DNA from 4 places in the Kitasatospora sp. NPDC127067 genome. Region 1 is predicted to be linked to each of the others. Evidence: riboswitches for the same ligand, from Rfam matches in the RefSeq annotation. Region 1 holds a riboswitch; each other region holds the start of a gene.
What was found. Region 1 has a riboswitch for cyclic di-AMP ahead of ACFWJ4_RS21105 (NlpC/P60 family protein). Riboswitches for the same ligand answer to the same signal wherever they lie in the genome.
Positions count from the first base shown of each region.

Region 1 (7,461 bases):
GGCGGTGCTGATCCTGCTCGCCTGCCCGCTGACCCTGGTCGAGTTCCCGACCATGTTCACCCAGGTGCTGGCCAGCGACCCGGTGGCGGTCACCGTGCTGGCCGCGCGCAACCTGCTGCTGCTGGCCGCGGCCGTGCTCTCCTGCGTCCGGCTCTGGCGCTCGACCCGCGGGGAGGCGCCGCTGCCGCCGACCGTGGTGCTGGACCGCGAGCCCGCCGCGCTGCCGTCCGCCGGCTACCCGGTGCGCCCGGGCATCGCCTACGAGCAGGACCTGCTGGACGGCATCGACCACCCGGGCGCCCCGGCCGAGCAGCGCCGCTGATCAGCCCCTCAGCTCCGCCATCCGCGCCAGCCACTGCCGGGTGAACTCCTCCAGCCCGACGCCCAGCTCGCGGCGCATCAGCCGGTCGGTGCGGCGCTCCCGGTCCTCGCCCTGCCCGTCGGCCGCGCCGATCGCGCGGTAGAAGGCGACCAGCCGCTGCGGCCCGTGGGTGCGGGCGATCAGCTCGCAGGCCAGCCAGGACTGCTCGTAGGCCTGGGCGATGCCGGTGGCCCCGGCGGCGAAGTCCCGGTCGGCGGGCAGCGCGGTGGGCGTCCTCCCGGCGGCGACGTCCCGGGCCAGCTCGGGGGCGACCTGCTGCGGGCTGCGGCCCGAGTCGCGGTACGCCGTCCAGTCGGCGACGCCCTCGGAGAGCCACAGCGGGGTCCAGGCCCGGGTGTCGGCCCTGGTCGCGACGTGGGTGGCCTCGTGGGTGATCACCACCTGGCGGCCGAAGTCGCTGAGCCGGCCGTACACCTCCGGGTTGACCAGCACCCGGTCCGCCGGGGTGTGCCACGGTGCGCCCGGGGCGGCCACGGTGACCGCCGCCATGCCCGTCCAGCCGTCCGGGTCGCCCTCCAGCAGCCGGGCGAACTGCTCCTCGGTGGCGGGCCGCTCCAGCAGCAGCCGCTCCGGCCAGGCGCCGCCCCAGACCTCGGTGACGGCGGGCACCGCCCGGTCCCCCACCGCGGCCAGCTCGGCCGGGTCGGGCCCGGCGGCCGGCCCGACCACCAGGCAGTTCGCTCCCGGAGCCGACCGGAGCGGCCCGAAGTCCCACGGCGCGGGCGGGCCGCCCGCGCTCTCCTCGCGCTCGACCCGCCAGCCGTCGCCGGCCCGGACCAGCTCGATCCGGCGCGGGTACACCACCGGGTACTCGTCGTACCCGGCGATCCGCACCGCCAGTTCGGCGGCGGCGGTCAGCCGCTCCGGCCCGCCGGAGGCGGCGAGCACCAGGTTGCGGTACCCCGCCCCGGCCACCGGCAGCCCGGCCCACGGCGGCGCCGAACGCGCCCGCTCCGCCAGCGCGGCGGCCACCTCGGCGTGCCGGTCCGCCGAGCGGGCCGCGGGCGCCGCCGGGGCGGCGGGAGGCAGCGACAGCTGGGCCAGCCCACCGGCCGCGAGCAGCAGCGCGCCCCGCCGGGACAGCGTCCGGCGGGGGCGGGAGCCGGATATACCGGCGGGGCCAGTGGGGTCGGCGGGGCCGGACGGCGGGGCGTTCAGAGCCGGACCACCCCGGAGACCGGCATGGCGGTGACGCTCTCGTAGCGGACCTTGGCTCCCGGGCGGGGGGCGTGCACGATCACGCCGCCGCCGGCGTACATGCCGACGTGGTGCATGTCCCGGTAGAAGATCACCAGGTCTCCCGGTCGCGCTTCGGACAGGCTGACCCGCTGCCCGGCGTACGCCTGGGCCTGCGAGGTGCGCGGCAGGGTCACTCCGGCCTGCCGCCAGCTGTAGTACATCAGACCGGAGCAGTCGAACGCGTACGGGCCGGTGGCCCCGTAGACGTACGGGGAGCCGATCATCCGCACCGCGGCGGCCAGCGCGGCGGCCCCGCGCTCGGAGGCGGGCGGGGCGGTGCCGAGGTCCAGCCGGTCGGTGCCCCGGGTGGCGCGCTGCTCGGCGTCCCGGGCGTCCTGGACCGTCAGCCGGGCCCGCTCGGCGGCGCCCAGACCGTTCAGCAGCTTCTGCGCCCTGGCCAGCCGCTGCTGGATCTGCTGCTTGCTGTCGGCGAGCGAGCGGCGGGTCCGGTCCAGCTCGTCGAGCTTGCCGGCCGCCTCGGTCCGGCGCTGGTCGAGCCGGCGCTGCTGGGCGACCAGCTCGTGCAGGGTCTCCTGCTGGCGCGCGGCGGCCTGGCCCAGGGCGCGGGCGCGGGACAGGTAGCCCTCCGGGTCGGGCGAGAGGATGAGCTGGGCGGTCTGGGTCATCCCGCCGCCGCGGTACTCGGCCCCGGCCACCGTCGCGAGGTCGCCCCGCAGCCCGTTGAGCTGGTCCTGGGCCACGGCGATCTCGCCCTGGAGGATCGTGGTCTCGCCCTGGAGCCGCCGCTGGGCCTCCTGCGCCGCGTTGGCCTTCTCGGACGCCTGCTCGGCCTCGTCGTACAGCTGTTCCACCTGCGTCTTGACGTCCTGGCGGTCGCCCGGGTCGGGGCTGCCGGGGGCGGCCTGGGCGCTGCCTCCGGCGGCCACACCCAGGGCGGTGGCGGCGGCCGCGGTCAGCACCAGCGCCCGGGCGAGCAGTTGGGAACGGCGGTGCACGGGCATGGCGGCAGCGGCTCCAATCCTGCGGCGCGGCTCCCGCCGCCGCACCAGGACGGGCGGCCGTCGAGCGGGAGTCCGGTGGCAGACGTTAGCGAGTCAGGGCAAGCGAGTCCAAACCCCTGCCAACCCGAATATTCAGGCTGTTGTCGGACATTTGATCGGCCCTCGGGAAAAGCCGCAGGAAAAACCGCAGGCCCGGCCTCCCCTGGGGGAGGCCGGGCCTGGAAGCGTCCGGGCGGTGATCAGACCCGCACGATGGAGGCCAGCGGCATGTTGGTGACGGCCTCGTAGCGCACCGACGCGCCCGGCTTGGGCGCGTGCAGCACCTGGCCGTTGCCCGCGTAGATGCCGACGTGGTGGGCGTCGGTGTAGAAGATCAGCAGGTCGCCGGGCTGGGCCTGGGAGATGTCCGAGCCGATCCGGGTGCCGGCCGAGGCCTGCGCCTGCGAGGTGCGCGGCAGCGACACGCCCGCCTGGTTGAACGCCCAGACCATCAGGCCGGAGCAGTCGAAGGAGCCCGGGCCGGTGGCGCCCCAGACGTACGGGCTGCCGATCTTGGAGGCGGCGGCCGAGAGCGCGGCGGCACCGCGCGAGCTGCCCGGGGCCACCTTCACCGGGGAGGAGGCGGTCGAGCCGGCCGAGGCGGTCGAGCCGGCCGCGAGGTCGCCGCGGCTGTTGTCGCGGGAGGCGCGGTCGGCCTGCTGCTGCTGGGCCTGCGCGGCGTCGGCCTTGGCCTTGGCGTCGGCCGCGGCCTTCTCCTCGGCCTGGCGCAGCGCCTGGCGCTCCTGCTCGGTCAGCGTGTTGAGCAGGTCCTGGGCCGCCTTCAGCTTGCCCTGGACCTCCTCCTTGGAGGCCTTCAGCTGCTGGGTGGTCGACTCCAGCTCGGCGAGCTTGCCCTGGGCCTCGTTGCGGTCCTGGTCGAGCTTGCGCTGCTGCTCCTGGAGCTCCTTCAGCTGACCCTTCTGGGTGCTGCCGGCCTGGTTCAGCGCGTCGGCCTGGCTGAGGAAGGTGTCCGGGCTGGAGGAGAACATCAGCTGGACGGTCGGGGATATGCCCCCGTTGCGGTACTGCTCGCCGGCGATCTCGGCCAGGCCGCCCTGGAGCTCGGTGACCTGGGCCTGCTGACGGGCCACCTGGTCCTGCATGCCGGAGACCTGCTTCTCCAGCTCCTGCTGCTTGGCCTGGGCCGCGTTGTAGTTCTCGGTCGCGATCTCGGCCTGCTCGTTGAGCTGGTCGACCTGCCCCTTGACCTGTTCCTTGGTCGGCTGCGGGTCGGCGTGGGCGCCTTGCGCGGAGAGGACGACGGCTGCCGCGGCGACACCGGTCAGGATCGAGACCCGGGCGCGGCCTGCGGGCTTGGGACGACGATGGGACGCCACGAAGGCGGACTCCTTCTTCCTACGTCCGCCTACCGGGTGAGCTGACGGGTTCGGGCCGGAAGCATGCCCTACGACGCCTCACGGCCGTTCCATCGGCCGACCTGGCGTCGATTCACCCCGGAGGAACGTGGTTCCCCGGCTCCGCTCCGCAGCGCCCCCAAACCACTGGGCTCCCCTGTCGGGCAGTCGCTTCGACCTGCCCCGCTGCCTCACGAACTCGACGGTAACCACCGCCGCCACCCTGGCTGGGCGATCGACAGTGCGGTGGTTCAGGGCACGACCCTAGTAACTGAACCGTGATCCGTTCAAATCCTTGTCAGAAAAAAGACCGAAGATTTCCCAAGTTCTTCTGTGAAAATGACCGATGGTGACCACTGGCACACAGAAGGCTGATCAGTTCTCAGCATGTGGCCGCGAAGGGGCGGAAAGCCGAACGCCACCCCCGCACGAGGGGTGGCGCTTTTCACAGCCCCCGGAAGGGCCTCGCGGGCGTGTCGGGCCGTCAGACCCGGCGGATGGTGTTGATCGACATCGCGTCGGCCTTCATCACCTTCACCACGTCACCGGTGTGCGGCGCGTGGACCACCATGCCGTTGCCGATGTACATCCCGACGTGGTGCATGTCGTTGCCGTAGACCACCAGGTCGCCCGGCTGGGCCTGGTCCAGCGAGGGCACCCGGGTGCCGTAGTGGCCCTGCTCCTGCGAGGTGCGCGGCAGCGAGACGCCCGCCTGCCCGTACGCCCAGACCATCAGGCCCGAGCAGTCGAAGGTGGTCGAGCCGGTGGCGCCCCACACGTACGGCGAGCCCTGCTTGCTCATCGCCTTGGCCATCGCCACGGCCGCGTAGCCGCTGGCCGGCGGCAGGCTGCTGAGGTCGACCCGGTCGCTGCCGCGCGAGGCGCGGTCGTCCTGCGCCTGCTGGGCCTTCAGCGCGGCGCGGTCGGTGGCGCTCAGCGAGTTCAGCAGGTCCTGGGCGGCCTTCAGCTTGGTGTTGACGTCCGCCTTGGCCTGGTTCAGGTCCTTGGTGGTGGTGTCCAGCGAGGCGAGCACGGCGGAGGCCTCGACCTTCTCCTGGTCCAGCCGGCGCTGCTGGTCCAGCAGCCCCTTGAGCGCCTCGGCCTGACTGCTGCTGGCCTGCTGAACGGTGGAGGCCTTCTCCAGGTAGCCGGACGGGTCGGAGGTGAGCATCAGCTGGACGGACGGGTCGATGCCGCCGGTGCGGTACTGCTCCCCCGCCACCTCGGCGAGACCGCCCTGGAGCTGGGTCATCTGCTCCTGGCTGCGGGCCACCTGGTCCTGCAGCTGGTCGGCCTGCTTGCGCAGCTGGTCGGCCCGCTCCTTGGCGCCGTTGTACTTCTCCGCCGCCTGCTCCTGCTCCTCCTGGAGCTGGTCGATCTGCGCCTTGACATCCGTTTTGTTCGGCTGCGGCGCGGCGTGCGCGGCCACCTGGGCGGAGAGGGCGACCGCGGTCGCAGCAGCAGCGGTGAGCACGGAGATCCGCGCGCGGCTCGGCTGCTTGGGACGGCGGTGGGAGGCCAAGGGTCCTGCTCCTTCTTCCAACGGACTCACCTGATGGGATGAGATTCCGGAAAATAGGTTTGACGCCAGACCCTAGTGAAGATCTATCCGTTTTGCCACTCCCCCGTAGGTGTGAACTCCGGTCCGCACACTGACGACACGGGACCCGCACACCACCCCGGAACCACTCCTGACCAGGCATCGCACGGCCGCTCGGGATCAGGGGCGCGCCAGCCGGTTCAGCAGCAGCACCGAGGCCACGGGGCGCGCGCCCGCCTTCCGCACGCCGTCCGCGACCTCCCGGTCGGTGGACACCACCACCACCGGACGGCCCTGCGGCTCGGCCCGCACCAGACGGCGGATCAGCTCGTCGGCCGTCTCCCCGGTCCGGCTGAACCGCACCCGGACCCCGCGCGGCGGCGCCATGATCACCGGGACGTCGAGGTCCTGCCCGTCGAACACGCAGGTGACCTCCGCCTGGGTGCGCTGCGCCAGCATCGCCAGCCCGCCCAGCAGCCGGATCCGCTGCTGCTCCAGCGGCAGCGTCGGATAACCGGTCTTGGTCACGTTGTAGCCGTCCACCACCAGGTGCACCTGGGGGATCGCCAGCAGCTGGTCCAGCAGCGCCGGATCGTCCTCGGCCAGCCCGCGCCGGGCCACGTCGTGGGGCGAGGCCGCCCCCGGCACCACCGCCTCCACCAGGTCCGCCGGGCGGATCTGGGAGACCGGCAGCGCCAGCTCCCGCTGGAGCCCCTGGGCCGACTGCAGCACGGTGTCCAGCAGCAGCCGCAGCCGCATGTCCTCGACGCTGCGCCCCTCACGGGCCGACCGGCGGCCCTGCTCGACCGCGTTCTCCAGCTCCGAGACCCGGTGCCTGAGCCTGCGCGCCTCGGTCTCGGCCGCACCGCGCTCGGCCGCGGCCTGCGCCTTCAGCGCTTCCAGCTCGCCGGCCACCCTGCGGGTCTCGGCCTGCGCCCGGCGGGTGTCGCTCTCCAGCGACCGCACCTTCTTGCGCAGCGACTCGGCCTCCTTGCGGACGCCGTCCGACTCGGCCCGCTGCCGGTCCACGTCAGCCCGCGCGGAGGCCCGCACCTCGGCCAGCTCCGCCTGCAGCTTCTCCGCCAGCCGGGCCGACTCCGCGGCCGCGTCCTCGGCACCGGCCCGCTCGGCCTCCTCGCCGGCCTCGGCCACCAGCCGGCTCCAGCCCGCCGAACGCACCAGGTAGGCGGCGGCCGCGACGTCCATCGGATCGGCGGCGCTCGGGACGGTGCCCGACTCCAGCGCCTTCACCAGGTCCGGCTGCCCGAGGCGCAGCCGCTCCGCTATCCGCACCCGGAAGGCCGGCTCCGCCTCCAGGGCCGCCGCCAGCGCGGTGGCCGCGTACTTGGCCCGCCGCGCCGGGGTGAACTTCACGTACTGACGCAGGCTCTGCGGGAGCTCGCCCGCCGGCAGCCCGCCGAGCGCGTCCGAGGCCAGCCCGACCACTCGCCGGCGCACGCCCTCGGGCAGCGGCCGGTCGAGCTTCTCGACGGCGTGCTCCGCCGCGGGCTCGGAGGAGTCGTTCGCCGCCCCGGCCGCCGCCCCGGCCCGGGCCTCGGCCGCAGCGGGCTGAAGCCCCTGGGCTTCGCCGGGCTCCTTCGCTGCGTCCACCACGTCCTCGGCTCCGATCCTGGTCCAGCGGGGCACGGCCGCGACCTCCCCCTGTCGTCACGCTCCGTGCGTCTTGTTCTGCATTGTCCCGTGCGGCGCGGGTGGGCGCGCCGCGCACCCACCCGCCGCGGCGGCGGGGATCAGCCCTGCTCGGTGGGGGCCTGCGCCCCCTCCGCACCCGGGCGGGCCACCAGCTCGACCTGGTCCACCGCGTTGCACCAGCGGCAGCGCACCGACTCGATGGTCTCGCTCAGCACCTCGGTCTCCTCGACCCTGGACTCGCCGGCCAGGTCGAAGTGCAGGAACTCGGTCACCCGCGCGGTGCGGGTCACG
Region 1 covers NZ_JBHXEM010000051.1:13,587-21,047, forward strand. The annotation lists gene ACFWJ4_RS21090 (glycosyltransferase 87 family protein) at 1-322, shown strand, start outside; gene ACFWJ4_RS21095 (hypothetical protein) at 323-1,354, opposite strand; gene ACFWJ4_RS21100 (NlpC/P60 family protein) at 1,537-2,583, opposite strand; gene ACFWJ4_RS21105 (NlpC/P60 family protein) at 2,823-3,959, opposite strand; cyclic di-AMP (ydaO/yuaA leader) riboswitch at 3,970-4,123, opposite strand; gene ACFWJ4_RS21110 (NlpC/P60 family protein) at 4,462-5,499, opposite strand; gene ACFWJ4_RS21115 (NYN domain-containing protein) at 5,698-7,164, opposite strand; gene ACFWJ4_RS21120 (hypothetical protein) at 7,269-7,461, opposite strand, start outside.

Region 2 (7,461 bases), on a different contig from region 1:
GACCGAGCCGTTCACCGTCGACGACGTGGCCGGGGACATCGTCGAGAAGCTGATGTACCGGCACCCGCACGTGTTCGGGGACGTCGAGGCCGGCGGCGCCGCCGAGGTGGAGGCGAACTGGGAGCAGCTGAAGGCGGCCGAGAAGGCGGACCGCGAGTCGGTGCTGGACGGCGTGCCGGCCGGGCTGCCCGCGCTGGCGTACGCGGCGAAGCTGGTGTCCCGGGTGCGCCGGGCGGGTTTCACGGGGGTGCCGGACGAGTCGTACGAGTTGCCGGTCGAGCTGACCGCCGACTCGGCGGGCCGGCTGCTGCTCGCGGTGGCGCAGCGGGCGCACGACGCCGGGGTGGACGTGGACGCGGCGCTGCGGTCGGCCGCGCGCGGTTACCGGGACGCGGTGCGCGCGGCCGAAGGCCTCAAGCCGGCCGGGGAGCCCGACGGGAAGTAGGCGCTCAGGCCGCCGTGGCGGTGTGCTCCGGGCACCGCTGCGGCGGGACGAGTTCGCCGATGGCCTCGCCGACGAGGACGACGAGTTCGGCGAGCCGCTCCAGGTCGAGGTGGTCGGGCAGTTCGGCCAGCGAGATGATCCGCTCGCCGTCCGGGCCGGCCACGGCGAACAGGTCGATCGGTCCGAGGTGCTTCTCGGCGGTGTCGACGAGGGCGGCGACGTCGCTGGGGCGGCGGATGTCGCCGCAGACGCCGACGACGGGGCAGCCCGGCCGGTCGAGTTCGGCGGCGAGGTCCTCGGCGATGCCGGCGTACTGGTCGGCGATGAGCATTCCGGAGGCGCCGGCCGCGGCGAACCGGCGGGCGAGTCCCGCGCCCGAACCGCCGTCGAGGACCGCGATGACGACGACTGACCCGCTGACCCGCATGGCCTGCTCCTCCCTGTGGACGACACCGCACCGGCGCCCACGCGTACTGCGGAGGATCGTAGGCACGTCCTGACCCTCCGCAACAGGGATTACCCCGCAGGTGACCAGGCTCACGCCCGCATCGCGGCCAAGAGTCGGCCAAGAGCTGTCCATTGACCGTCCGCGGACAGTCAACGGGCCGTCCATGAACCGTCCATGGGCCGTCCACGGAGCATCGGCGGCCCGCCGGAGCGGGGCGTGCCCGTCGCACCGGATACGGTCGGTCCATGCCAGCTCAGCCCGACTCCGCCCGGCCCGCCGCCACGCCGTCCGACGCCACCGCCCCGCAGCTGTTCACCTGGGAGTTCGCCTCCGATCCGTACCCCGCCTACGCCTGGCTGCGCGAGCACGCCCCGGTGCACCGCACCACGCTGCCGAGCGGGGTGGAGGCCTGGCTGGTGACCCGGTACGCGGACGCCCGGCAGGCGCTCGCGGACAGCCGGCTGTCGAAGAACCCGGCGCACCACAGCGAGCAGGCGCACCGCACCGGCCGGGTGGGCATCCCGGGGGAGCGGCAGGCGGACCTGATGACCCACCTGCTGAACATCGACCCGCCGGACCACACCCGGCTGCGCCGGCTGGTGTCGAAGGCGTTCACCCCGCGCCGGGTGGCCGAGTTCGAGCCGCGGGTGCAGCAGCTCACCGACCGGCTGATCGACGGCTTCGCGCAGCGCGGTTCGGCGGACCTGATCCACGAGTTCGCCTTCCCGCTCCCCATCTACGCGATCTGCGACATGCTGGGCGTGCCGGCCGAGGACCAGGACGACTTCCGGGACTGGGCCGGGATGATGGTGCGCCACACGAAGCCGGGCCACGGCGGCGGCCAGCGCGGCGGCGTGGGGCGGGCGGTGAAGCGGATGCGGGCGTACCTGCTGGAGCTGATCCACCGCAAGCGCGCGGACCTCGGGGACGACCTGATCTCGGGCCTGATCCGGGCGAGTGACCACGGTGAGCACCTGACCGAGAACGAGGCCGCGGCGATGGCCTTCATCCTCCTGTTCGCGGGTTTCGAGACCACCGTGAACCTGATCGGCAACGGCACGTACGCCCTGCTGCGCAATCCGGAGCAGCGCCGGTTGCTGCAGGAGTCGGTGGCCCGCGGGGAGAGCGCGCTGCTGGAGACCGGGATCGAGGAACTCCTGCGCTACGACGGGCCGGTGGAGATGGCGACCTGGCGGTTCGCGACCCGGCCGCTGACCATCGGCGGGGTGGACATCCCGGTCGGCGACCCGGTGCTGGTGGTGCTCGCCGCGGCGGACCGCGACCCGGCCCGGTTCGCGGCCGAGAACACCCTGGACCTGGCCCGGACGGACAACCCCCACCTGGGCTTCGGGCACGGCATCCACTACTGCATCGGCGCTCCGCTCGCCCGCTTGGAGGGTCGTGCCGCGCTGACCACGCTGCTTTCCCGGCTGCCCGATCTCCGGCTCGCGGAAAGCGCGGACGACCTGCGGTGGCGCGGTGGCCTGATCATGCGTGGGCTGCGCGAACTCCCGGTGGAATTCAGTCCGGAGAGCCGTTCCCCGCACGCCTCTCCGCAGACCCCTCCGCACGCTCCTTCGCAGGCCTCTCCGCAGGCCTCGTCGAACACTCCCGCCACGCCTCCGACCTGCTGAGATCGCACTGACGGGACGTCGCGAACCACCTGCCGACGGGGGTGTGAACACCCATCAATCCGGACATAACACCGCCGTTGGTAGGCGATCGAACACGCGCCGTAATTATTGTGTGATATCGACGATATGAGCTTGTGATTGGTCTGATGATCTGTCTACTCTCCCTGGAGTTCGCAGCTGCGGACCTCGTACGCGGAACGCCGAGTCCTGCCCGCCGCGTCACGGGAAACCGACCAGAACCCTGGGCAGGGGCGGGGGAACCAGGTTTGTTGCCGTCTCCCCACGGCTTGGGGTGAAGCCGCCCGAGCGGAATCGTTTCCGCATACGGCGGCCGGGCCACCTCCCGGTCCGAACCCGACAGCTCACCTCGCAGGCGTGCGGAGAGGGACCTCTTCATGCTGTTCGTTGGAACTGGCCGTCACCGTCGTCGCACCCAGGCCGAGAAGGCCATCGCCGTCGCCGGTGTGGCCGGCGTCGGACTCGCGATGCCGCTCCTCACCGCCACCGGCGCCTCCGCCGCCCCCGCCTCCACCTGGGACGCGGTCGCCCAGTGCGAGGCCGGTGGCAACTGGAGCATCAACACCGGCAACGGCTTCTACGGCGGCCTCCAGTTCACCTCCAGCACCTGGAAGGCGTACGGCGGCACCGCCTACGCGCCGCAGGCCAACCAGGCCAGCAAGGCCCAGCAGATCTCGGTCGCCGAGAAGGTGCTGGCCTCGCAGGGCCCGGGTGCCTGGCCGGTCTGCTCCCAGAAGGCCGGTCTGACCAAGGGCGGCGCCCCGGCCGCGGTCGACACCTCCTCGGACGCCAAGCCGCAGTCCGCCCCCAAGCAGCAGACCCCGAAGCCCGCCGCCAAGCCGGCCGAGAAGCCGGTCGCGCAGCAGCCCGCCGCCCAGAAGCAGGCCCCGAAGCCCGCCGCGCAGCCGGTCCAGCAGGCCGCCCCGCAGCAGCAGGCGCAGCCGCAGACCCCGGGCTTCTCCGGCAAGGCCGGCTGGGACGCCGACGCCAAGGTGTACTGGTACCAGAGCAACGGCGCCTGGTACTGGACCAGCCACCAGAGCGTCTACCAGCAGTACGCCGGCCAGGCCGCCGCCCAGCCGCAGTACGCCCCGCAGGCCGCGCAGTCGGCCCCGCAGGCCACCGGCCACGACTACACCGTCCGCGCCGGTGACACCCTGTCGACCATCGCCGCCGCCCAGGGCGTGTCCGGCGGCTGGCACGCGCTGTACGAGCAGAACCACGGCACGGTCGGCGGCGACCCGAACCTGATCATGCCCGGCCAGGTGCTGCACCTCGGCTGACCCGGCCCGCTCGACGCCGGCCAGCTCGACGCCGGCCCGCCCGCCGCGCCCGGCGCCGACGCCGCCTCACCCCGCCGTCCGAAGGGGACCGGTCCTACCGGTCCCCTTCGTCCGCATTCGCCCGCTCCGGTGGGACAAGCTGGGACAAGCAGGTGAACTACCGGTGGGTAGTGGGGCCACACGCTGAGACGGGACCGAGGCGGACGTGGCCCCGGGAGCCCGGGCGGTTAGGCTCTGGTCGTAACGACTCCGCAATCGTCCTGCTGACAGCACCACCGTCAGACCGGACCCTGCTTCCGCAAGGAGATGCCTCGTGCCGTCCATCGATGTCGTCGTAGCCCGTGAGATCCTCGACTCCCGCGGCAACCCCACGGTCGAGGTCGAGGTCGGCCTCGACGACGGCAGCACGGGTCGTGCCGCTGTCCCGTCGGGTGCTTCCACCGGTGCCTTCGAGGCGCTGGAGCTGCGTGACGGTGACAAGAACCGCTACTTCGGCAAGGGCGTCGAGAAGGCCGTCCTGGCCGTCATCGAGCAGATCGGCCCGGAGCTGGTCGGCTACGACGCCACCGAGCAGCGCCTGATCGACCAGGCCATGCTGGACCTGGACGCCACCCCGGACAAGTCCTCGCTCGGCGCCAACGCCATCCTGGGCGTCTCGCTGGCCGTCGCGCACGCCGCCTCCGAGGCCAGCGACCTGCCGCTGTTCCGCTACCTGGGCGGCCCGAACGCGCACGTCCTGCCGGTCCCGATGATGAACATCCTCAACGGTGGGTCGCACGCGGACTCCAACGTCGACATCCAGGAGTTCATGATCGCCCCGATCGGCGCGGAGTCCTTCTCCGAGGCCGTCCGCTGGGGCGTCGAGGTCTACCACACGCTCAAGGGCGTGCTGAAGGAGCGCGGCCTGTCCACCGGTCTGGGCGACGAGGGCGGCTTCGCCCCGAACCTGGACTCCAACCGCGAGGCGCTGGACCTCATCGTCGAGGCCATCGAGAAGGCCGGCTACGTGCCCGGCCGTGACGTCGCGCTGGCCCTGGACGTCGCCTCCTCCGAGTTCTACGAGGACGGCGCCTACCAGTTCGAGGGCAAGGACCTCACCGCCGCCGAGCTCATCGAGTACTACGCCGAGCTGGTCGCCGCCTACCCGCTGGTCTCCATCGAGGACCCGCTGGACGAGTCCGACTGGGACGGTTGGAAGGCCATGACCGACAAGCTGGGCGACAAGGTCCAGCTGGTCGGCGACGACCTGTTCGTCACCAACCCGGCCCGCCTGGCCCGCGGCATCGAGACCGGCACCGCCAACGCGCTGCTGGTGAAGGTGAACCAGATCGGCTCGCTGACCGAGACCCTGGACGCCGTCGAGCTGGCCCAGCGCAACGGCTACCGCTGCATGATGTCGCACCGCTCCGGCGAGACCGAGGACGTCACCATCGCCGACCTGGCCGTCGCCACCAACTGCGGCCAGATCAAGACCGGTGCCCCGGCCCGCTCCGAGCGCGTCGCCAAGTACAACCAGCTGCTGCGCATCGAGGAGATCCTCGACGACGCCGCCGAGTACGCCGGCCGCGGCGCCTTCCCGCGCTTCCGCTCCGCGGAGTAGCAGGAACGGCCGCTCGTGGAGCGACCGGGTCCGGCCGCTGTGCGGAGCGATCCGCACGGCGAGCACGAGGGCCGGGCGCTCCCGGTAGCGCACGCCTGACCGGTGCCCCGCCGTTCACCCCGTAGGGTGGACGGCGGGGCACCGTCGCGACCAGGAGGGGATACGGGAGATGGCTGGCTGGAGGATCCCGGGCTTGGCGGCCCGGCCCCGGTTCACGAGCCGGGCGACCGTCCTCGTCCTGGTGCTCTGTTCGCTGGTGGCGATCCTCGCCTACCCGACGCGGCAGTTCATCTCCCAGCGCGCCGAGATCTCCGCCCAGCGGGCGAAGGCCGACCACGCGCGCCAGCAGGTCGAGCAGCTGCGCCGGGAGAAGGCCCGCTGGCAGGACCCGGAGTACGTGAAGGCGCAGGCCCGCGCCCGGCTGCACTACGCGGTGCCGGGGGAGACCCCGTACATCGCGGTGGATCCGGCCGGCCGGGCCTCCGCCCAGCCCTCCTCGTCCGCGGCGGGTGCGGCCTCCTCCGGCACCGCGGCCTCCGGAAGCGCCGCCGACCGGACGAAGGCCGCCAAGCCCTGGTACGCCGGCATCTGGGACTCGGTGGACGCCGCCGACACCGCGGCGGCGGCCCCCGCCACCCCCCTTCCCCTCCCACCGTCCCCCGTTGGAGACACCTCCCCCCATGACCACTGAGAACCACCCCTCCGTCTCCGACGCCGACGTCGCGGCCATCGCCGCCCAGCTCGGCCGGGTGCCGCGCGGCCTGCGCGGCGTGGCGCACCGCTGCCCCTGCGGCAACCCGGACGTCGTGGAGACGGCCCCCCGGCTGCCGGACGGCACGCCGTTCCCCACGCTCTACTACCTGACCTGCCCCAAGGCCGCCTCGCTGATCGGCACCCTGGAGGCGGAGGGCGTGATGAAGGACCAGAGCGCCCGGCTCGCCGAGGACCCGGAGCTGGCGGCCGCCTACCAGAGGGCGCACGAGGACTACATCGCCCGGCGCGACGCGATCGAGGTGCTGGAGGGCTTCCCGAGCGCCGGCGGCATGCCGGACCGGGTGAAGTGCCTGCACGTGCTGGTCGGCCACTCGCTGGCGGCCGGCGAGGGCGTCAACCCGCTCGGCGACGAGGCGATCGGCATGCTGGAGGACTGGTGGGCCAAGGGCCCGTGCGTCTCCCCGGCGGAGGTCGAGGCCGCAGGTGAGCGGGTCGCCCGCAACCGCGCCAAGGAGCAGGACCACGAGGCCGTGATCGCCGCCAAGGAGCAGAAGACCGCCGAGCGCGCCGCGAAGAAGCGCGCCGTGGAGGAAGCCGCGGCGGAGCGGGAGTCCGAGTGAGCACGACCCGAGTGGCCGCGATCGACTGCGGCACCAACTCGATCCGCCTGCTGGTCGCCGACCTCGACCCGGAGACGGGGGAGATCACCGACCTCGACCGCCGGATGATCGTCAACCGGCTGGGCCAGGGCGTGGACCGCACCGGCCGGCTGCACCCCGACGCGCTGGCCCGCACCTTCGCGGCCTGCCGGGAGTACCAGGAGATCATCGCCGGCTTCGGCGTCGGCCCGGAGCGGGTCCGCTTCGTCGCCACCAGTGCCTCCCGGGACGCCGAGAACAGCGACGAGTACGTCAAGGGCGTGCGCGACATCCTGGGCGTCGAGCCCGAGGTGGTGAGCGGCGAGGAGGAGGCGCACCTGTCCTTCGTGGGCGCCACCAAGGAGCTGACTGGCGGTCAGTTCCCCGGCCCGTACCTGGTGTTCGACCTCGGCGGCGGCTCCACCGAGTTCGTGCTCGGCTCGGAGGACGTCCAGGCGGCCCGCTCGGTGAACATCGGTTGCGTGCGGCTCACCGAGCGGTACTTCGGCGACGCCGAGCTGCCCTCGGAGGAGCAGGTCGAGGCCGCCCGGGCGCACGTGCGGGCGGAGCTGGACCGGGCCGAGGAGGTCGTCCCGCTGACCGGCGCGGCCACCCTGGTGGGCCTGGCCGGGACGGTCACCACGGTGTCCGCGATCGCCCAGGGCCTGCCCGGCTACGACT
Region 2 covers NZ_JBHXEM010000007.1:124,800-132,260, forward strand. The annotation lists gene ACFWJ4_RS05270 (MazG family protein) at 1-445, shown strand, start outside; gene ACFWJ4_RS05275 (SDR family NAD(P)-dependent oxidoreductase) at 450-872, opposite strand; gene ACFWJ4_RS05280 (cytochrome P450) at 1,139-2,527, shown strand; cyclic di-AMP (ydaO/yuaA leader) riboswitch at 2,749-2,917, shown strand; gene ACFWJ4_RS05285 (transglycosylase family protein) at 2,923-3,828, shown strand; gene eno (phosphopyruvate hydratase) at 4,142-5,428, shown strand; gene ACFWJ4_RS05295 (septum formation initiator family protein) at 5,598-6,119, shown strand; partial or broken gene ACFWJ4_RS05300 (DUF501 domain-containing protein) at 6,091-6,630, shown strand; gene ACFWJ4_RS05305 (exopolyphosphatase) at 6,759-7,461, shown strand, end outside.
Region 2: linked by a shared signal. The riboswitch ahead of ACFWJ4_RS05285 (transglycosylase family protein) and the one ahead of ACFWJ4_RS21105 (NlpC/P60 family protein) in region 1 are both predicted to bind cyclic di-AMP.

Region 3 (7,461 bases), on a different contig from region 1:
GGCGAGCGGATCGCGCCGGGAACGGGCCGCCGAGGGCTCGCTGAACAGCGGGGCGGAACGGGCCAGCGACCGCTGCATCACGCCCTCGGACAGATCCGCCAGACGGGTGAGTTCGGTGCGGCGCGGGCCCCCGTACACGGTGTGCGAGACGGGCAGCAGCCGGCCCGCGTCCACCAGGTCCAGGACGATGCCGGCGGCGCCGAGCGCCGGACGGGCGACGTCGGTGACGGCCGTGGTGACGTCCCGGACGGTCACCGCCCGGGACAGCGCCCGGGTGAGCGTCAGCAGCAGCGCCGTCCGGGCGGCGGCCGGGGAGTTCCGCTCCTCGGCCGGCGGCTGCTCCCGGTACCCGGCCTCGGCCAGCAGCCCGGCGATCCGCACCGGCCGCCCGTGCACGTCCAGCATCACCTCGCCGGACTCCTCGACCCGGGCGGGCCGGCCGCCGGGCCGCAGCACCCGGTAGCCGATCCGGTAGCGGCCGCCGGTGGCCAGCGCCTCGGCGAGCGCGGCCTGCACGTCCGGCAGGTCCTCCGGGTGGACCAGCCGGTCCAGCTCGGGAGCGGCGCCGTCCGGGGCGGCCGGCCGCCCGGCCACCCGGAACGCCTCGGCGTCCCAGTAGCTCTCGCCGGTGACCAGGTCGCGCTCGAAGGCGCCGTGCCCGGCGGCCCGCACCGCCAGCGACAGCAGCGGGTGGGCCGGCCCGGCCGGGCGGCCGTCCGCCGCCCGCGGACCCTCGGGCAACCGGACGCCGTAGGGTGCGCGGGTGCCGTGCGGCAGATGGGCGTCGGCATGGTCCAGCAGGTGCGAGAGCCGGTGCGCGCAGGCCTCGGCGACGGTCTCCAGGACGTCCAGGTCGCGGCGCGGGACGGTGCCCCGGTGGGCCAGCGCGAGGGCGAGCACCCCGATCGGCCGCTCGTCCACGACCATCGGCAGGGCGATCACGGCGACCATCCCGGTGCCCAGTCCGGCGTTCGCGTTCGGGTAGTCGACGCTGGTGTGCTCGGGGCTGAGCAGGTACGGGCGCCGCAGCCGCAGGGCCATCGCGGCGGGCAGCTCCCCGGCCGGATCGACCACGCCGTAGCGCTCGTGCGCCCAGTCCGGCAGCCCGTGCGAGGCGGTCAGCCGGAGCATCCCGGCGGAGTCCAGCAGGTACAGCGCGGACCCCTCGCCGGTGATCCAGCTCGGGCCCTCGGCCAGTACGGTGCCGAGCAGCTCGGCGGCGCTGGTGCAGCCGAGCAGCAGGCGCACGCAGCGCATCGCACTGCGCGCGGTCGGACTGTCGGCGGGCTCCAGGGGCACTGACCCTTAATACCCCATTTCCCCAAGCGGTGAATGGTTCCTCAAGAGGTGAACGGGGACCGGGCCGTCGCACCGGCACCGGCGAGGTGGCCGTCCGCACCGGCGGTCGTCCGGGCGCGGCCCGGCGCGGGAAGTCGGCCCGGCCGGCTTCCGGCGCGCGGGCGGTGCCGCCCTCCGGGTCCGTGCGGGCCGGCCCCCTACGCGGGCCAGGCGCGGAGGCCGGTGGTGAGGGTGGCGATGAGGCGGTCGTGGGTGGTGGCGAGGTCCTCGGCCAGCCGGAAGCCGCCGGCGGTGGTGAGGGAGGCGAAGCCGTGGGCGAGGGAGCGGACGGTGCGGGCGGCGTGGATCGCCTCGGAGCCTTCGAGGCCGTACTCCCGCAGGACGGCGATGATCACGCCGACGAGTCGGGCGCCCGCGCGGGCCAGGTCGTCGTCGGGCTGCGGGGCCTGGGGGAGGGCGTTGTAGCGGTGCGGGTGCGCGGTGGCGTACGCGTGGTAGGCGCGCAGCACGGCGGCGACGGCGTCGTCCCCGCTGCGCCCGACGGCCGCCTCGGCCAGCCGGTCGGCCAGGTCCCCGGTGACCCGTACGGCGATCAGCAGCCGCAGCGCGGCGAGGCCGCCGCTGACGTGCTTGTACAGCGAGGGGGTGGCGACCCCGGCCCGGGCGGCGACGGAGGCCAGCGTGAGGGCCTCGGCGCCCTGCTCGTCGATGAGGGCGAGGGCGTGGTCGACGACCTGGTCGGGGGTCAGTCCTACGCGGGGCATGGGTTCGGGCTCTCCGTACGGATGACGTCGGGTGGATCGGGCGGGGCCAGGCAGGGGCGGGCGGTGGGGACGGGCGGGGCTCAGCCGAGCTCGGCGAGGAACGGCAGCAGGGCGTCGGCGGTGGCCGTGGGGTTGTCGGCCATCGGGTAGTGCCCGGACCCCTCGATCATCACCTTGCGCGCGCCGAGCGCGGCGGCCTGCCGGTCGGCGACGAGCTGCGGCTTCGGGAAGTCGGGGTCCTTGCTGCCCATGACCACCAGGGCCGGGCACCGCACCGCGGCCGTCCAGCCGACCGGTGCCGAGTCGCCGTGGACGTACCCGCGGGTGGCGGTCTTCCGCCCCGGGGTGCGCAGCGCGGCGACCAGTCCGTCCACGTACGCGTCGAAGTCGGCGGGCTTGGCGCCCGGGAAGGCCATCCGGCGCAGGTAGAAGCCCCAGGAGGCCGGCCAGTGGACGAGGGCGGCGCCCATCAGGCCCATGACGCCGCGCATCAGGGCGCCCGGCGGCGGGTTCTCGACGAAGGCGTTGAGCAGGACGATCCCGGCGACCCGCTCGGGCGCGTCGCCGGCGGCCCTGACGACGGTCGCCCCGGTGTAGGAGTTCCCGGCGAGGACGGCGCGCTCGATGCCGAGGTGGTCGAGCAGGGCGAGGACGTCGCCGGCGATGGCGGCCGGGCCGTAGTCGTCCCACTCGACGGAGGACTCGCCGAAGCCCCGCAGGTCCACGGTGACGACGCGGTGGCCGGCGGCGACGAGCAGCGGGCGCAGGTGCCGGTAGGCGGCCCGGCTGTCGAGCATGCCCGGGAGCAGGACGACGGGGGTGCCGTCGCCCTGCCGGGTGTCGTCGAAGGCGATCCGGCCGCCGGGAACGGTCAGGTACTGGGTGCTCGGGGTGGTGGTGCCGTTCATGGGGTCCTCCTCGGGCCGCCGGTGCGGGACATCGGCGTGCGGGCCGATAGCCATAAAGCTAAGGCTAATAGCCTTAGCCGTCAAGCGGACGGCCGGGCGAGGGCTGGAGCGGAAGGAGTGGAAGGGGCGATCAGACTCCCTCCACCTTGAACGGGTCGTGCTCGCTGAGCAGCTTCTCCAGCCTGGCCTGGTCCACCCGGGTGACCATCTCGTTGGACTCCTGCCGGTCCCGGATCACCTTCGCCAGCGTGAACGCCGAGGTGACGGTGTAGAGGAGGCCGATCCCGAGGAAGGCCCTGGTCCATCCGCCGACCGGCAGGTAGGCGATCCCGACGGCGAGGGCGACGCCCGACAGGGCGAAGGAGAGGACGGCCTGGATGTGGTACGCGGCCGTGGTGCGGGTCTGCATCGATGTGCTCATGGCGCCAGGATGTGGCCGCCCGGCCGGGGCGCACATGAGTAGGAGTACTCAGATCGGACCGTGTGCCAGGGGGGTGTTCGCCGGTGTCGTTCGTTGACGTCCGATCACTTTGCCCTAGGCTGCTCCGAACGGATGGCTTGGAATCAGAGCCTCCTAGGATTAACGTTTGATAACGCAGCGCGGTTGTCAACGCCGTACCCAGACGGCACCGTGCGCCGTCGCCTAATCCCGCCGACCCGCCTCCGGGCAGGTCAGGGAGCCGGGGAACCACGTTCCTTGGGGTGAATCGGCGGGGCCCCGGCCCAGCCGTAGGAGACCTTCCTGCTCCGAACCCGTCAGCTAACCCGGTAGGCGCGAAGGAAGGAAAGGAGCGCGCCTCCGTGGCGTCGACGCACACCCCGGCACACCCGGCCGGCTTCGCAGCCGGTACCCAGCTCCTCGACCACCCCGGCACGGACGGCCCCGAGGCCTTCGGCCCGGAGGACTTCCCCTCGGAGGTCGAGACCAACCGCCACCGGATGCCGCGTCAGACCCGCGGAGCCTCCCCACTGCTCGGCGTCACCGCCGTCGCCGCCACCCTGGGCGCCACCGGCTTCGCCTCGGCGACCCCGGCCGCCGCCCCCGCCGTCGAGGCCCCGGACGAGACCCTGGTCGCCCTCTCCGCCGACCCCGGCCTCGCGCTCGCCGCCCGCATCCAGCACCAGGCCGACAGCCAGCGCACCGCCGCCGAGGAGACCGCCCGGCTCCAGGCCGCGCAGGAGGCGGAGGCCAAGGCCGTCGCCAAGGAGGCCGAGGCCAAGCGCGCCGCCGAGGAGGCCGAGCGGGTCAAGGCCGCCGCCCTCACCCTCCCGGTGAAGGACTACCGGCTCTCCGCCCACTACGGCCAGAGCGCCCGCTACTGGGCCAACCTGCACACCGGCCTGGACTTCGCCGCCGACACCGGCACCCCGGTCTACGCGCTCGGCCAGGGCACCATCACCTCGGCCGGCTGGGCCGGCTCGTACGGCTACCGGATCGTCGAGACCCTGCCCGACGGCACCGAGATCTGGTACTGCCACCTCTCCTCGATCACCAAGGGCTCCGGCAAGGTCGCCCCCGGCCAGCAGATCGGCAAGGTCGGCGCGACCGGCAACGTCACCGGGCCGCACCTGCACATGGAGGTCCGCCCCGGCGGCGGCGCCCCGGTCGACCCGGAGCCCTGGCTCCAGCAGCGCGGCCTCAACCCCTGACCCGCGCCAGAAACCCGACGCACCCGCGAGAGGCCCGCGCACCCGCGAGAGGCCCGCGCACCCGCGCGAGAAACCCGACGTGCACGCGAGAAGGCCCCGGCCCGGAGCAGCCGCTCCGGGCCGGGGCCTTCGTGCGAGGTCTCACTCCTCGGCGGGCAGCTGCGCCAGGTACGCCTCGATCTCCTCCTGGCCCGGCTCCGGCGCCAGCTCCGGGAACTCCGTCACCAGCAGCCGGGGCAGCCCCGGCACCGTCCACCCGCCGAACAGGTCGAGCGCCGCGTCGACCGCCGCCTCCTCGAACTGCCCGAAGTCGCCGGCCAGTTCGTCCGGCATCGGCCGCCCCTGCGCGGTCAGCTCGGCCAGGTTGCGGTAGCTGCGCCGCATCAGGCCCTGCTCCAGCAGCCGCCGGGCGCCGTCCGTGGCCATGCCGACCGACAGCACCCGGCCCGGGCCCCAGCCCTGCTCGTCCGGCTCGTCCAGCCAGCCGGCCGGCACCAGCGCCTCGTACGCGGCCAGCCGGTCCTCCTCCGCGAGCTCCGCGAAGCCGGCCAGCCAGTCCCGCACCGCCGCCCCGTCCGTGACGTCCACCCCGTACGCGTGCAGCAGCACCGCGTACAGCCGGGGCCAGGTCACCAGGTCGGCGCGGCGCAGCAGCCCGGCCGCGACCTCGCCCTGCCACTCGGCCTCCTCGTGCAGCCGCTCCTGGCGCTTGGCGTTCAGCCGCCGGGCCGCCCGCTGGTGGTCGATCAGCAGCCGGACGGCGTCGCCGTAGGCGAGCGGGTCCTCCTCGGGTGCGGGTTGGACGTACAGGTGGAGCCGCTCGTACAGCAGGTGCTCCACCGCGTCGGAGGTCAGTTCCGGCCAGCCGTCGTGCATCCTGCCGTCGCCCAGCTCCAGCAGCGCCAGCACCGCGCGCAGCGGCGCCTCGGCCACCGGCGCGCGGTCCTGCCCGGCCGCCCAGGCGAGCAGGTCGGCGGCCTTGGTGCGGGGGGCGAGCCGCAGGTCTTCGTCGTTCATAGTCCGAACGGTAGCCGCCGGGCGGGGATAGGGTCGGCAGCCATGGTCCCCGTACGACTCACCGGCCCGCGACTGGCCGTCCGCGAGTACCACCTCACCGAGGACGACGTGGACGCGCTGCACGCGCTGTTCGGCGACCCGGAGGTCACCCGCCACCTGCCCTTCGGGCCGAGCGGCCGGGAGGACTGCGCCGACCAGATCGAGCTCTACCTGGAGGAGGCGATGGCCGAGGAGCGGGACACCTACCGGCTCGCCGTCACCAGGCTCGCCGACGCCGAGGAGCCGGCGGACGCGACGCCGATCGGGCAGGCCTCGCTCACCCTGGACGGGCACCGCGCCGCTCAGCTCGGGTGCGTGCTGGCCCGCGCGTCCTGGGGCCGCGGCTACGCGGGCGAGACCGTCGGCCTGCTCTGCGACTTCGCCTTCGGCGCCCTGGACCTGCACCGGCTGGCCGCCCGGGTCGCCGTGGACAACGCCGCCTCCGTGAAGGTGCTCACCGGGCTGGGCTTCCGGCTGGAGGGCCGGCTGCGGCACGACGCGTTCAAGGACGGCGTCTGGTCCGACTCGTTCCTCTACGCGCTGCTCGCCGACGAGTGGCCGGGGGCGTGCACGCGGGGGCGGACGACCGGCTGACCGCCCGGGCCACGGACCACCGGCCGACCCCCCACCGGCTCACCCCCCTCTACCGGCTCACCCCCCTCCAGCGGCCGCCCGGTGGAGGGGGGTTAACCCCACCCCGGATCCGCCAGGCCTCCGGATCCCGGCCGGCCGGCCCGTCCACCAGACTGGAGCCTGTCAGCGGGACGAACGACCGACAGTACGAGGGGCCGGGGGCCGGGAGCATGAGCAGCAGCCGCAGCATGGAGGACCGGGAGTGGGACGTCCTGGGCGGTCACGGTGACGACCCGCGCCCGGCCCGGGTCCGCCGGACCGAGCGGCGGCCGGCCGTGTGGCGGGCGCCGTTCTCGGCGTACTACTACCGCGAGGTCGGTTACGCGCTCAGCGGCCTGCCGGTGGCGATCGTCGGCTTCGTCGTCTCGATCACCCTGTTCTGCCTCGGCCTCGGCACCTTCGTGACCGTCATCGGCCTGCCCGTGCTGGGCGCCCTGACCAGCGTCGCCCGCGGTTTCGGCCGGTTGGAGCGGGCCCGGGTGCGCGGCATGCTGGCCCTGGACGTCCCCGGCCCGGCGCCGGTGCGCCGGGTCCGCCAGGGCAGCTGGGGCGCGGTCACCGCGCGGCTCGCGGACGGGGCCGGCTGGAAGGCCGTGCTGTACCAGGTGGTGATGTTCCCCTGGGCGGTGCTCAGCTTCGCGGTGACGCTGGTGTTCCTGCTGCTCGGCTGGGCGCTGGCGCTCTACCCCGTGTACCACTGGGTCTTCCCGACGTACACCTCCTGGAAGGGGTACCGGTTGTTCGACTTCCACGACAGCCACGGCATCCGGCACGTGTACGACGTCCAGTCGCCCTGGCAGATCGCCGGGCTCTCGCTCCTCGGCGTGCTGCTGATCCTCCTCACCACGCAGCTGGTCCGCGGCCTGACCAACGTCAACCGGGTCGCCGCCCAGGGTCTGCTCGGCCGCTGACCGGCCGGCCCCGGCCGAGGACCCCGCCCGCGCCCCGCCCGCACCCCGGACGCCTCCGGATGCGGGCGGGGCCGTCGCGTGTTCGGATGGCCGGGTGGCCGCCGTCGGCATACCCGCCGTTCCCCCGGGCGTCCTGGTCACCTCCCGGCCGCTGGACGAGTACTGCGCCCTGTTCGGCCTCACCCGGGCCCGGCTCGCCGCCCTGCCCGGCCCGGTGCTGGACTGCCCCGGCGGCGCGGC
Region 3 covers NZ_JBHXEM010000070.1:22,080-29,540, forward strand. The annotation lists gene ACFWJ4_RS25585 (SpoIIE family protein phosphatase) at 1-1,299, opposite strand, end outside; gene ACFWJ4_RS25590 (TetR/AcrR family transcriptional regulator) at 1,497-2,063, opposite strand; gene ACFWJ4_RS25595 (alpha/beta fold hydrolase) at 2,144-2,971, opposite strand; gene ACFWJ4_RS25600 (YiaA/YiaB family inner membrane protein) at 3,102-3,392, opposite strand; cyclic di-AMP (ydaO/yuaA leader) riboswitch at 3,602-3,760, shown strand; gene ACFWJ4_RS25605 (M23 family metallopeptidase) at 3,773-4,621, shown strand; gene ACFWJ4_RS25610 (hypothetical protein) at 4,763-5,638, opposite strand; gene ACFWJ4_RS25615 (GNAT family N-acetyltransferase) at 5,681-6,271, shown strand; gene ACFWJ4_RS25620 (sensor domain-containing protein) at 6,481-7,221, shown strand; gene ACFWJ4_RS25625 (hypothetical protein) at 7,316-7,461, shown strand, end outside.
Region 3: linked by a shared signal. The riboswitch ahead of ACFWJ4_RS25605 (M23 family metallopeptidase) and the one ahead of ACFWJ4_RS21105 (NlpC/P60 family protein) in region 1 are both predicted to bind cyclic di-AMP.

Region 4 (7,461 bases), on a different contig from region 1:
ACACCATCCCGGTGGAGATCGACGAGGCCGGCCGGGTCGACGGGCTCAGCCCGTTCGGCACCTTCTGGCGGCTGGTGCTGCCGCTCGCCCGCCCGGGCCTGGCGGTGGCGGCCTTCTACTCCTTCCTCACCTACTGGGCCGAGGTGCCGTTCGCCTCCACGTTCATGCTCAGCTCCGACAAGTACACGTTGGCCGTGGGCCTCCAGACCTTCGTCAGCGAGCACGACGCCCAGTGGAACCTGATGGCCGCGACCGCCGTGCTGATCGCGATCCCGTCCGCGGCCTTCTTCTACCTGGTGCAGCGCCACCTGGTCACCGGCCTGACCGCCGGTGCCTCCAAGTCGTAACGGGCCGCCACGTCGTCACGCGCCGCCACGTCGTCACAGGACCGCACGCCGTCGCAAGACCGCACGCCGTCACAGGACCGCAGCTCGTCGCGCGCCTCCACGTCCCAGCGCCTTCCGCTCCTCTAGTCCCCAAGGGATACCGTCCATGACCCAGAACCTGGCCGACACCTCCCGGCCTGCCGCCGACACCGCTCACGAGGCGAACGTCAGCGCGTCCAGAGGCTGGTGGCGGGACGCGGTCATCTACCAGGTGTACCCGCGCAGCTTCGCCGACTCCAACGGCGACGGCATGGGTGACCTGCCCGGAATCCGCAGCCGCCTGCCCTACCTGCGCGACCTCGGCGTGGACGCGGTCTGGCTCTCGCCGTTCTACGCCTCGCCGCAGGCGGACGCCGGCTACGACGTGGCCGACTACCGCGCGGTGGACCCGATGTTCGGCACCCTGCTGGACGCCGACGCCCTGATCCGGGACGCCCACGACCTGGGTCTGCGGATCATCGTCGACCTCGTCCCCAACCACTCCTCGGACCAGCACGAGTGGTTCCAGCGCGCCCTGCGCGAGGGCCCCGGCTCCCCGCTGCGCGAGCGCTACCACTTCCGTCCCGGCAAGGGCGAGCAGGGCGAACTGCCGCCCAACGACTGGGAGTCCATCTTCGGCGGCCCGGCCTGGACCCGCAGCGAGAACCCGGACGGCACCCCCGGCGACTGGTACCTGCACCTGTTCGCCCCGGAGCAGCCCGACTTCAACTGGGAGAACCCGGCCGTCGCCGACGAGTTCCGCTCGATCCTGCGCTTCTGGCTCGACATGGGCGTGGACGGCTTCCGCATCGACGTCGCCCACGGCCTGGTCAAGGCCCCCGGCCTGCCCGACCTCGGCGGCGCCGACCAGCTCAAGCTGCTCGGAAACGACGTCATGCCGTTCTTCGACCAGGACGGCGTGCACGAGATCTACCGCAGCTGGCGCAAGATCCTCGACGAGTACCCGGGGCAGCGGATCGGCGTCGCCGAGGCGTGGACCCCGACCGTCCAGCGCACCGCCAACTACGTCCGCCCCGACGAGCTGCACCAGGCCTTCAACTTCCAGTACCTGGGCACCGGTTGGGACGCCACCGCGCTGCGCGAGGTGATCGACCTCTCGCTCGACTCGATGCGCCCGGTCGACGCCCCCACCACCTGGGTGCTCTCCAACCACGACGTCACCCGGCACGCCACCCGGTTCGCCAACGAGCCCGGCCTCGGCACCCAGATCCGCACCCCCGGCGACCGCGAGCTCGGCCTGCGCCGCGCCCGCGCCGCCACCCTGCTGATGCTCGCGCTGCCCGGCTCGGCCTACGTCTATCAGGGCGAGGAACTCGGCCTGCCGGACGTCACCGACCTGCCCGACGAGGTCCGCCAGGACCCGTCCTTCTTCCGTCAGGCCGGCCAGGACGGCTACCGCGACGGCTGCCGCGTCCCGATCCCGTGGTCCGGCACCGAGGCCCCGTACGGCTTCGGGCCGGTGGCCGGCGGGCCGTCCTGGCTGCCCCAGCCGGCCGAGTGGGCCGGGCTGAGCGTCGAGGCGCAGACCGGCGACCCGACCTCCACCCTGGAGCTCTACCGCAGCGCGCTGGCCGTCCGCCGGGCGCAGCCCGACCTCGGCGCCGGCACCGGGGTCGAGTGGCTGGAGAGCCCCGAGGGCACCCTGGCGTTCCGTCGCGGCGCCTTCGTCTGCACCGTGAACACCACCGGCGAACCGGTGCGGATCTCCGCCCCGGGCACGCTGCTGCTGGGCTCGGCCGACCTCGTGGTGAACGGCGGCGAGACGGTGCTCGCTCCGGACAGCACCGGCTGGTGGGCGGTCTGACGTGGTTGGAATAGGCTCTGGGACCGTGACTACGGCGCGACTCTCAGACATCGCGGCGCAGGCGGGGGTCAGCGAAGCCACCGTCTCCCGCGTGCTCAACGGCAAGGCGAACGTTTCCGCCGCCACCCGGCAGACCGTGCTGGCGGCGCTCGACGTGCTCGGGTACGAGCGGCCGACCCGTCTTCGCCAGCGCAGCGCCGGGCTGATCGGTCTGATCACGCCCGAGCTGAGCAACCCGATCTTCCCCGCGCTGGCCCAGGTGATCGAGCAGGTGCTCAGCCGGCACGGCTACACGCCGGTGCTGTGCACCCAGACTCCGGGCGGGTCCACCGAGGACGAACTGGTGGAGATGCTGGTGGACCGGGGCGTGGCGGGCATCGTCTTCGTCTCCGGGCTGCACGCCGACACCACCGCCGACCACGACCGCTACGCCCGGCTGGCCGGGCGCGGGGTGCCGTTCGTGCTGATCAACGGCTACAGCGAGAAGATCGACGCGCCGTTCATCTCGCCGGACGACCGGGCCGCGATGTGGATGGCCGTCCAGCACCTGGCCGAACTCGGGCACGAGCGGATCGGGCTGGCCGTCGGTCAGCGCCGGTACGTGCCGGTGCTGCGCAAGATCGAGGGCTTCACGGCCGCGCTGCGCGAGGTGCTCGGACTCTCCCGGGAGCAGGCCGACGACCTCGTCCACCACACGCTGTTCAGCGTGGAGGGCGGGCACGCGGCGGCCGGCGCGCTGCTCGACAAGGGCTGCACGGCGATCGTCTGCGGGAGCGACATGATGGCGCTCGGGGCGATCCGGGCGGTGCGGCAGCGCGGGCTGTCGGTGCCGCAGGACGTGTCGGTGGTCGGCTTCGACGACTCGCCGCTGATCGCGTTCACCGAGCCGCCGTTGACCACGATCCGCCAGCCGGTCGAGGCGATGGCCACGGCGGCGGTGGACGCGCTGCTGGAGGAGGTCGGCGGAAACGCGGCCCAGCGCGGCGAGTTCATGTTCCAGCCGGAGCTGGTGATGCGCGGGTCCACCGGGGCCTGCGCGCGCTGAACCCCGGCCGCCACGGCCGACGGAAGGGCCCCGGAGGGCGGTTGCTCTCCGGGGCCCTTCGGCGTGCGTGCGGTCGGCCGCCCCGGGCCGTCGGGCGGTCAGCCCTCCTGGGCGGTGGGGCGGTCGACGGTCGGTCGGTGCCCGGCGGCCGCCTCGCCGGTACGGGTCTCGGTACGGCGACCGCGGGCCAGGTAGTCGCGCAGGACCAGTTCGACGGCGTCCTGCGGGTTCTTGGTGCCGGAGAGCAACATCGCGTCGATCGCGAGGTTCGCGTCGAGGGTGACGGTGACCTGGGCCATGTGACTCCTCCTCGGGTGCAGAGCAGCAGCATGCCCGTTGGGGCGGGGATCCACCACGGGGATTCGCCATGGGGATTTCACCGCGGGGATTTCACCGCGGGGATTTGCCACGAGGTACGGCCGGAGGCATGCCGGAACCCCCGGGGAGGAGCGACCAGACTCTCCCCGGGGGCGTGGGCGGTCAACGTTCGGACGACAGCTGACAGATGATGAAATCTGTCAGCTGTTATCCGTCGGCTGTCGGCTGTTCGCCGTTCTCAGACCCGGCCGGCGAAGTCCGGGGCCCAGTTGGCGATGCTCTGCTCGCGGACGCCCGAGCTCGGGTTGGCGGCCTCGACGTACTTGCCGTTGCCGACGTAGATCGCGACGTGGTAGACGCCGGAGTCCTTGCCGTTGTTGGACCAGAACAGCAGGTCGCCCGGCTGGAGGCTGTCCAGCGAGACGTGGGTGCTGGCGGCGGCCTGGTCGGCGGCGACGCGCGGGACGGAGACGCCCGCGGCGCGCAGCGCGGCCTGGGTCAGGCCGGAGCAGTCCCAGCCACCGTTGCCGGTGCCGCCGTAGACGTACGCCTGACCGACCTTCGACTCGGCGAAGGAGACCGCGGCGGCCATGCTGCCGGTGGCGGCCGGAGCCTGGGTCTGGGCCGGAGCCTGGGTCTGCGGAGCGGGCTTGGCGGCCGGCTTGGTGGACGGCTTGGCGGCCGGAGTCTGGGCCTGCGCGGTCGGCTGGGCGTTCACGGCACCGCCGTTCGCGGACTGGCCGGACTTCTGCGAGCGGTCGAACCAGGTGAAGTCCGAGCCGGACTTGCCGGTGGCGGCCTGGCCGGCCTGGGCCTGGCCGTTGCCGCCGAAGGACAGCTGCTGGCCCGGGTAGATGCTGTCCGGACCCTCGGTCAGGGTGCCGCGGTTGAGCTCGTACAGCCGCTGCCAGCCGCCCTGCACCTTGTGCTGGTCGGCGATCGCGGACAGCCAGTCGCCCTCGACCACGGTGTAGTCGCCGTTCTGGGCCTGCTGCTGGCGCTTCTGGACCCAGTCGCTCCGGTTTCCGGAGGCGGCGGAGTCGGTGCTGGCCTGCGTGCCGTCCTGGGCGGGCGCGGAGGGCGCGGCGGGCTTGGCGGCCGGGGCCTGGGTCTGCGGAGCGGGCTTGGCGGCCGGGGCGGCCGGCTTGGCGCTCTGCGTGGGCTGCGCGGGCTTGGCGGCGGTCGAGCCCGCGGTGGAGCCCGCCGAGGTGTCGACGGCGGCCGCGGCGCCGCCCTTGGTGAGGCCGGCCTGGACCGAGCACACCGGCCAGGCGCCGGGGCCCTGCGAGGCGAGGACCTTCTCGGCGACGGCGATCTGCTGGTCCTTGGTGGCCAGGTCGGCGCGCGCCGCGAAGGCGGTGCCGCCGAAGGCGGACCAGGTGCTGGAGGTGAACTGGAGGCCGCCGTAGAAGCCGTTGCCCGTGTTGATGCTCCAGTTGCCGCCGCTCTCGCACTGGGCGACCTTGTCCCAGGTGGCGACGGTGGCGGCGGAGGCGGTGCCGGAGGCGATGCAGGGGACGGTGAGGCCGACGCCCGCGACGCCAAGGGCGGCGATCACGCGACGGGTGCGGCTGGACAGACGAGTGCCGTTGGTGGGCAGCATGAAGACGCGGTCCTCTCCCACGCCTGCGAGGTGAGCTGTCGGATTCGGGCTGGAGTTGCCCGGCCGCGCTGTGGGCGCGGCTTCACCCCTAGCCCTGGACCGTTCCGGAGATCGGTCCGGGGCGACTTACCTGTGGGTCCCCCGCTCCTGCCGTGGTGCGATTTCGCGCTGCCAGGACATCCGACGGCAGGACTCGGCGTCGCGGATGAACCGGGTTCGTGTGGTCACGAACGGGGAGCACGTTAATCAGACTTAAGTTCAAACTGCAAACGGCTGTGATGCGCATCACGGTTTAGTGGGAACTGCCAAAATTGCCGCTCTCCATGATCGTAAATGATCGTTTTCAAGCAACCCTGTTGCGGAAGCCCACAACTGGCAGCACTTCAGAAGTGGTGTGACGGCGCGTCGAATCGCGGGCCGGAGTGCCCCGGCGGATGCCGCGACGGCTGTGATGCGAGCGCCCGCGACCGCGTTTCCTATTTCCTTTCAAAAAGGCCAGAACGGACATTCCACTTCATCGCCGTCCGACTTCCGTGCGGGACGGCCATGGGCGGGCGGAGCAAAACCGAAGGGCCCGGAACGCATGCCGTTCCGGGCCCTTCGGTGCGCGCGAACCGGCGCGCGACGTCGACTACCGCCCTGCGGGCCCCTGGGAGGCCGCGTGGGCGCCGCGGACGCCCTCCGGGGCCCCCTCGGCCTCGGAGGCGGCCGCCGCCTCCGCCTCGGCCCGTGCCAGGTCCTCCGGGGACGGCGCGGGCAGCGCCGCCAGGTAGGTGGAGGCGATCAGCTGGCCGACCGACGGGTACGAGCCCAGCGGCGCGGCCGACGGGCAGCCGGTCTCCTCGGCGGCGGTGGCGAGCAGCTCGGAGTCCGCCTCCGGGCCGATCACCAGCGGGGCCAGCGCCGGGCGCTGCGAGCCGGTGTCCCTGAGGTGGTTGACGGCCGCGGCCACCGAGCCGGGCACGTCGAGCGCGGCGGCGACGACCGGCACGGCCAGTCGGGCGGCCAGCAGCACGCCGGTGATGCCGGCCGCCGCGGCCGCGTCCTCGCCGCCGACGGTGGTCAGCACCACGCCGTCCGCGGCGGTCGCGATGGCGAACAGCCGGGCGCGGTCGGCCCGGGCCAGCCCGGCCTCGGACAGCCGGACGTGCACGGCCTCGGCCAGCAGCGGGTGCGGGCCCAGCGGGTCGGTGATGGGCGCGCCGTACTCGGCGGCGAGCGCGTGAAGCTCGGTCAGGAAGGTGTGCGGGCCGGGCACCAGCGGCACCAGGACGGGCGTCGGCAGCCCGGCCTCGGCCGCCATGGCCAGCAGCTCGGCCACGGTGCGGTCCTCGCCGCCCGTGCCCTCGCCGCCGTTGCCGGGCAGGTAGCCGACCGCGGTCCGGACGCCGTTCTGCTCGGTGCGGACGATCGAGAGCAACTCCTCGACGACCGAGCGGGACTCGGGCCCGGCGGTCGCGGGCACGGCGAGCACCAGGGCCGGGGCGCCGGCCGGGATCTCGGGGCGCTCGGGACGACGGTGGCGCCCCCGCGCACGGGAGCCTGGAGTACGGACGGGCAGTGGCGCGCCCGGGATGGCTGCGGTGCTCATGCCGGAGATCGTAGGACATCTGCCCGTCCGGCTTGCAGTCGGCTGCCGCGTGGGTTTCACGCGGTCGCGGTCCGGAGCCCGGTGCGTTTCCGGCGCCGGTCCGGGCACTTTGCCTACAATCCGGACATTCCGCTCCCAATCCCCGCGCGACCGCCGGTGGTTGCCTCGACGCGACCCGAGGGGGCCGACGTTGCACCTGGGGCGCGTGAGATGTCTCACAGCATGAGGATGGTTTGACGGAGGGTCACGGGGGTGCGACTCCCGGCATTCGAAGATCAACATTCAGCGGGGAGGCGCTCACGGCCGGTTATCGCGCGCCCGACGATTCATCGGCTATGTCCGTTTACGTACCGTCAGGAGAAGGGTCCGTGAAGAGTTCGCGGCTGCGGACAAAAGGCCACGTGCACCTGCAACGTCCCGTGCTGATGCACGTGCACTGCAGCTATCATCGCGTCAAGTGAGGCGTTGTGCCGGACCGGTACGGGGCCGGTCCGTTCGTTTCGACGGTGCCGGGGGCGCCGCGCTGGACGACAACTCCGGAAGCTCTTCGGGAGATTTCTATGCACGACTCGCAGGACACGCACGGCTCGTACGACACCTACAACGGGATGGCCGCCGCCGATCTCCAGGGGGTGGTCTGGCAGAAGAGCCGGCACAGCAACTCCCAGGGCAACTGCGTCGAGTTCGCGGCCCTGCCCGGCGGCGATGTGGCGA
Region 4 covers NZ_JBHXEM010000008.1:115,118-122,578, forward strand. The annotation lists gene ACFWJ4_RS05785 (carbohydrate ABC transporter permease) at 1-347, shown strand, start outside; gene ACFWJ4_RS05790 (glycoside hydrolase family 13 protein) at 493-2,190, shown strand; gene ACFWJ4_RS05795 (LacI family DNA-binding transcriptional regulator) at 2,216-3,235, shown strand; gene ACFWJ4_RS05800 (hypothetical protein) at 3,334-3,534, opposite strand; gene ACFWJ4_RS05805 (transglycosylase family protein) at 3,792-5,177, opposite strand; cyclic di-AMP (ydaO/yuaA leader) riboswitch at 5,164-5,334, opposite strand; gene ACFWJ4_RS05810 (hypothetical protein) at 5,788-6,747, opposite strand; gene ACFWJ4_RS05815 (DUF397 domain-containing protein) at 7,308-7,461, shown strand, end outside.
Region 4: linked by a shared signal. The riboswitch ahead of ACFWJ4_RS05805 (transglycosylase family protein) and the one ahead of ACFWJ4_RS21105 (NlpC/P60 family protein) in region 1 are both predicted to bind cyclic di-AMP.